2 linked regions of the Pelosinus fermentans DSM 17108 genome follow. The protein of the gene in region 2 interacts with the protein of the main gene of each other region in a pairwise test. Links are inferred from orthologs where the notes say so. Each region holds a gene or a part of one and is shown on either strand. Other genes may lie near its edges. The genes, in order: FR7_RS13970 and FR7_RS13200.

Region 1 (3,249 bases), 170 kb from region 2 along the record:
TGCAAATTCTCTGGGAAAGGAATTGCCCTCATTATATATATTATGAATTGTATAGTGAAGTTTTAATCAAGGCGGAACAATTGCACTTAGAGGGAGATCTACTAAAAAATTATATTATTTATTTAGTTTCTAAAGATGAAAATCTTTTTAGTAAAACTGCTGAAAAGAGCAATGGAATGCTAGATACAAATTCCTCTTTATATCAGGCAGCATTACATGATTGCAAAGTTTTTAAAAATTTTCTAATTCGAGATTTACCTACTATAACAGGAAAAGATAGCATCGATTTAATTCATAATTTTGTACCAACTGCGTACAGTAAAGCAACAAGCAATATATCAACCCTTTATAATCACTTTGCTACAGAATCCTCCCCACTTGATGCGCTGGTTCAAGAATTAATGAATCACTATTCTTCTTATTCTTGTGGCATCATGTCTGACTATACCGCCTTGCGCTGGAGCAGCAGTACAGGCCTTATAGGAATAAAGAATTATGACACCATTCAACTGCAAGATATAACAGGATATGAGCACCAAAAAGAAACATTGCTGCAAAATACTCTTGCCTTTCTTAATGGCAAACCAGCAAATAATATTTTACTGATTGGTTCTCCAGGAACAGGAAAATCATCTTCTGTTAAAGCACTCTTAAATGAACCGATGATCAAAAATCTTCGTCTCATAGAAGTTTCTAAATTAGAACTAAAATCTTTCAATCAATTACTGGGGATTCTCAGAGAATATTCTCAGAAGTTCATTATTTTTCTGGATGATTTATCTTTTGAAGAATTTGAAATTGAATATAAATATTTGAAATCCATTATTGATGGCGGTGTGGAAAGAACCCCTTCCAACGTTCTGATTTACGCCACTTCTAACAGGATGCATTTAATCAAAGAAACTTGGGATGATCGAAAGGGAGATTCAGATGATGTACATCGCTTTGATACGGTAAATGAAAAGTTGTCCTTATCCGACCGTTTCGGCATCACTCTCACCTATTTGTCCCCAAATCAAGTAGAATACCTTATCATTGTAGAGCAACTGGCAATAAAAAATAAAATCAGCCTGCCATTAGAACAATTGCAGGCTGCAGCACTAAGATGGGAACGGCAGCATAACGGACGTTCAGGACGAACAGGACAGCAATTTATTAATCATCTTTTAAGCCAGAGATAACACACAAGACCTCAGCTATAGAGCTAAGGTCTTGTGTGTTGTATATATTTTTTTAGAAAAATCAGCAACTATTATAGATTATCAATCTGCCAATTGATCGGACTTTGTCCTCTTGATGCCAGAATTGTATTTGCTTTCGAAAAAGGCTTACTTTTAAAGAAACCTCTGCATGCAGATAATGGACTAGGATGAACCGATTTAATAATATGATGATTCTTATTCGTAATTAAGCTTGTCTTGGACTGAGCATTACTTCCCCATAAAATAAAAACAATGGGTTCTTCTCTTTGGTTCAACAAGCTGATAATCTTATCTGTCACCTGTTCCCACCCCATATTCCTATGAGAATTCGCTTGCCCTGCTAAAACAGTAAGAACGGTATTAAGAAGCAACACCCCCTGATCTGCCCACTGCTTAAGATAGCCATGATTCGGTATATAACAATTTACATCATCTTTTAGCTCTTTATAAATATTCATTAAAGACGGCGGAGGCTGGATTCCCGGCTTTACCGAGAAGCTTAGCCCATGAGCCTGATTCGGTCCATGATATGGATCTTGCCCCAATATGACTACTTTTATATTCTGATAAGCTGTATAATGGAGAGCATTAAAAATATCATATTTATCTGGATAAACGGTCTTGGTTCGATATTCTTGTATTAGAAATTGCCGCAAGTTTAAGTAATAGTCTTTTTTAAATTCGTCTTCAAGCAATTCTTGCCAATCATTTTTAAATATTATCATATTTCATCACCGTTTTTTATTATAGCATACATAAAACGTTAATTAAATAGCTTCAAAACACAAATTTCGCCCCTTTTCACCAGTCACACAGACAGCTATCTCTTTACGAAAAGCCTTTAGAAAAAAATTCTAAAGGCTTTTCAAGAGCGATTTGGCAAACTAACGAATAGAATGTTTCCTTCTGTACAGGCCAAATCTTTTATTTTTTATTTTTTTAGGTTTTCTTCACTTTCAAAACCATCAAAAGAAATATCAGGTGCTCCACAAGTGAATGGAGTGTTACAGAACGGACAGTTTGTTGGTAATTCTCCCTTTTCTGTTGAAATGATAAAGGGATAATGGCAATTGTCACATAGATATTTCTTACTCGTTATAACATTTGTATACATTTAAATCCCCTCCTACTATTCACAACATTATTATCGGATAATTCTTACATCTTTCCTTGTTATTATTTTAACATACTTACTTTGTTAAAACAATAACTTTCTTTTTATGAATACAATATACTCTTTTAAAATATTTTTTGGTAAAATGCAACAGCTGACCTTAGATCCTTCTAGGAAATTCGTAATCACACCTGGCAAAAGATATCTATATAAAATTAAAAAGCTTATAAGCAAAAGCCTATAAGCCATTAGTTAAGGTTTGGTGCGGTAGAATGGATTTGAACCATCACGAGGTTGCCCCCGCCAGCCCCTCAAGCTGGTGCGTCTGCCGTTCCGCCACTACCGCGCATGAAATATGCAAGCATATTTGTTTAACAAAATAAACATCGAAAAGTTGGTGCGGTCGAGAGGACTTGAACCTCCACGAAGTTTCCCTCACTAGAACCTGAATCTAGCGCGTCTGCCGTTCCGCCACGACCGCATAGTAAGTCATTTCAGCACAACTTTATATAGTTTGATTTTGCCGACATATACTATTATACCTTTTCATAACAAAATGTCAACAAAGATTTTCAATTATCTTTGTAAATTGGTTTTCTCTTCCTGCTACTTTGCTGCAAAACCCCATTGCCAAGCATTCCACAAATTACCAGAGGGAGTTGGGTTGGCCTGATAATTCATAACCGTCTTTTTTACTACATCGATATTGTTTCTAAAATAAAGGGGTATGATTGGGCATTCTTGTATAATCAAATCCTGAATACGAAAAGATATTTGCTTACGTCTTTCAATATCGACAGTACGGATACCTTGATCTGTCAAAGCATCAATTTCTGCATTTCTCCAACCAGAGTAATTCTGACCATCATATTGATTGTTTCTATTTGGTATTTTTTTAGAATTCCACAAATTAAAATTATTCGGATCAACCCC
Region 2 (3,296 bases):
TCAGTCAATATTGTTGCAAGAGAAGAGTCGATTATTAAGCTTGCTCAAACCAATCACTATTGGGCAAGGGCAACGGATGAAACGTTTGATGAACTTGCCGAAAAGTTATCTACATTAATGAAATATCGTGATGGTGATATTCAATCTTTAGGACCTGCTAAGTTTGACTTTACCGATTTACTGAAAACAAAAGAAATGGTAGAGTTTGGGCCGGAACATTCAGCGGTGAGTGTTTCTAAGTACCGTGAAATGGTAGAAAAGCTCATTACGGAACTTACAGAACGAAACCCGATTTTGCAGAAGATCAAAGAGGGCAAAGAGATTACCGAAGATGAGGCACAGGAACTTGCCGCCATGTTACACGACGAGCATCCTCATATTACGGAGGATTTACTTAAAAATGTGTATAAAAATCGAAAAGCAAAGTTCATTCAGTTCATTAGGCATATCTTGGGCCTAGAAGTATTGGAAAGCTTCCCGGAAACAGTCACTAGAGCATTTGAACAATTTATTCTTAGCCATACCAATCTAAGTTCCCGGCAATTGGATTTTTTGAATCTATTGAAAGAATTTATAATGGAAAAAGAGACTGTGCAAAAGCGCGATTTGATAGAATCACCTTTTACAGTATTGCACCCACAAGGAATCCGTGGCTTGTTTACCCCTGCAGAAATTAACGAAATCTTAGAATTAACAAAAAAGGTGGCAGCATAACTTGTTACAAAATAACGCAGCACTTAAAAGTAAAATTAATCAACTATGGGATAAATTTTGGAGCGGTGGTATTTCCAATCCTCTCACCGCCATTGAACAAATTACCTATCTCCTATTTATGAAGCAACTGGATGATCTTGATCTGAAACGAATAGCGGATGCTGACTTCACAGGTGAAAAGTACACCTCTAAGTTTGATGGAAAGATTAAGCTTTCCGGTACCGAACAAAAAGTAGATAAACAGACTCTTCGTTGGAGTCATTTTAAACAAATGCCAGCCGAAGAAATGCTTTCTCATGTGCAGATGAAAGTATTCCCCTTCCTGAAAATGCTTAATGGAGATGAATCGCCCTTTACTCATCATATGCAGAATGCGGTTTTTATTATCCCTAAGCCTGCCTTGTTGGTAGAAGCCATATCTACCATCGAAGAGATATTTGCGGAGATTGAAAAAGATGCCAACGAAGGCGGACAGGCATTTCAGGACCTTCAAGGGGATGTCTATGAAATGCTTCTCTCCGAAATTGCCTCAGCAGGCAAAAATGGACAGTTTAGAACACCTAGGCATATCATCAAGCTTATTGCAGAACTGGTAGAGCCGAAATTGGGCAACCTGATCGCTGATCCCGCCTGCGGAACGGGCGGCTTTTTATTGGGTGCTTATCAGTATATGGTGACCCAGCTTGATAAAAACAAGAAGAATATTCAGCCCGACGAAGATGGTTTTATTCGCAATTCGGTGAGCGGTCTCTTGAATAAAAAGGTGAGTGATATTCTTAATGACAGCTTGTATGGCTATGATATCGATGTGACCATGGTGCGATTGGGTCTGATGAACTTGATGATGCACGGCGTGGACACTCCCCATATTGATTACAAAGATACTTTGAGTAAAGGCTTTACCGAGTCCAATAAATATCAAATTATTATGGCGAATCCACCCTTTACTGGCAGTATCGACAAAGGGGATATCAATGAAGCTTTCAAACTCGGAACCACCAAAACTGAACTTTTGTTTGTAGAAAATATTTATAATTTGCTTAAAATGGGTGGCACTGCAGGTGTGATTGTGCCCCAGGGCGTTTTATTCGGCAGCGGTAAAGCTTTTGTCGAAGCAAGAAAAATACTTGTTGAGAAATGTGAACTTAAGGCTGTTATTGCTATGCCTAGTGGAGTATTTAAACCGTACGCCGGAGTCAGTACTGCTATTTTAATCTTTACTAAAGGTGGCGAAACGGAGAAGGTCTGGTTTTACGATATGCAAAGCGACGGTTATAGCCTTGACGACAAACGGACAAAACAGGAAGGGTATGGCGATCTACAGGATATTGTAGCGCAGTTTAAAAAGCGGGATCAGAGGAAAGAAAGTGATCGCAAAGAGAAGTTTTTCTTTGTGCTTAAAGGTGAGATTGTTACAGAAAACTATGATCTCTCGATGAGTAAGTATAAAGAGGATGTATTTGAAGAGGTTGTATATGAGAAACCAGATGTGATTCTTGCCAAGCTTAAGACGATGGAGGGTGAGATTAATCAGGAGTTGGCTGAGCTTGAAGGTATGCTAGAATGATGATGAAAAATATAACATTAAGTAATGTTACTGATGAAGCGGGTTTGTTCATTGATGGTGATTGGATTGAAAGTAAAGACCAAGACCCAAACGGAGAAGTTCGTCTCATTCAATTGGCAGATATTGGGGATGGGATATTTTTAAATAAATCACATCGATTTTTAACAAAGAAAAAGGCACTCGAACTTAAGTGTACATTTTTGCAAAAAGGAGATCTATTAATTGCACGAATGCCAGCCCCTCTTGGAAGAACATGTATTTTCCCTGGAGATGAAAGGGAGTGTGTTACGGTTGTCGATATTGGTATATTGAGACCTAATTCAAAAGAAATTTCAAACGAGTATCTAAAATACCTTGTTAATAGTTCTGATTTTCGAAATAAAATAATCTCCTATACGACAGGTACTACGCGTAAGAGAATTTCTAGAAGTAATTTGGATAAAATACACTTTAATTTGCCAGTATATGAGGATCAAATTCGCATTGCTGCCGTTCTTATCCAAGCGGAAAAGCTGATTGTCAAACGCAAAGAGAGCATCAAGGTGTTGGATGAGCTATTGAAAAGTACTTTTCTGGAGATGTTTGGTGACCTCCAAAAAAACAAATCTACAAATGTAGTAAAGACAATCGAAGAAATATGTAAATTTAAGGGTGGAGGTACTCCTAGTAAAGCAAAACCAGAATATTTTACAGGAAATATTCCATGGGTATCGCCAAAAGATATGAAATCACTTTATGTGTGCAGTTCTATCGATAAGATTACTCAAGAAGCAATAATAAATAGTTCTACTAGTCTTATACCAAAGGGCTCTGTTTTGATGGTTGTCAGGAGTGGGATTTTAAAAAATAAACTTCCAGTTGCAATTAATACTGTTGATGTAACCATTAATCAAGATATCAAAGCATTTACTTCTAAAGTTGTTATAGCTTCATATTTGTTATATTTCTTTATTAGCAATGAAAAAATAATGCTCAAGAAGGTAAGAGCAACAACAGCAGATAACTTTAATTTTGA

What was found.
Region 1: the proteins of FR7_RS13200 (region 2) and FR7_RS13970 interact in binary tests that used the Escherichia coli proteins (3 or more experiments, as listed by UniProt). The link is inferred for Pelosinus fermentans DSM 17108 from one-to-one orthologs.

Annotation. Positions count from the first base shown.
Region 1 is NZ_AKVN02000001.1:3,020,446-3,023,694, forward strand. What follows is about bases 91-3,005. They hold FR7_RS13970 (uracil-DNA glycosylase), read right to left. Parts: upstream 1,928-3,005; coding sequence 1,253-1,927; downstream 91-1,252. Other genes in these bases: FR7_RS13965 (ATP-binding protein), read left to right, coding at 91-1,181; FR7_RS13975 (hypothetical protein), read right to left, coding at 2,134-2,316; FR7_RS13990 (peptide ABC transporter substrate-binding protein), read right to left, coding at 2,923-3,005. Also shown: more of FR7_RS13965, read left to right, coding at 1-90; more of FR7_RS13990, read right to left, coding at 3,006-3,249. UniProt on the Escherichia coli protein: Excises uracil residues from the DNA which can arise as a result of misincorporation of dUMP residues by DNA polymerase or due to deamination of cytosine.
Region 2 is NZ_AKVN02000001.1:2,849,493-2,852,788, reverse strand. The notes cover bases 37-2,998. They hold FR7_RS13200 (type I restriction-modification system subunit M), read left to right. Parts: upstream 37-715; coding sequence 716-2,281; downstream 2,282-2,998. Other genes in these bases: FR7_RS13195 (restriction endonuclease subunit S), read left to right, coding at 2,278-2,998; FR7_RS13205 (type I restriction endonuclease subunit R), read left to right, coding at 37-714. In the rest of the region: more of FR7_RS13205, read left to right, coding at 1-36; more of FR7_RS13195, read left to right, coding at 2,999-3,296. UniProt on the Escherichia coli protein: The subtype gamma methyltransferase (M) subunit of a type I restriction enzyme. The M and S subunits together form a methyltransferase (MTase) that methylates A-2 on the top and A-3 on the bottom strand of the sequence 5'-AACN(6)GTGC-3'.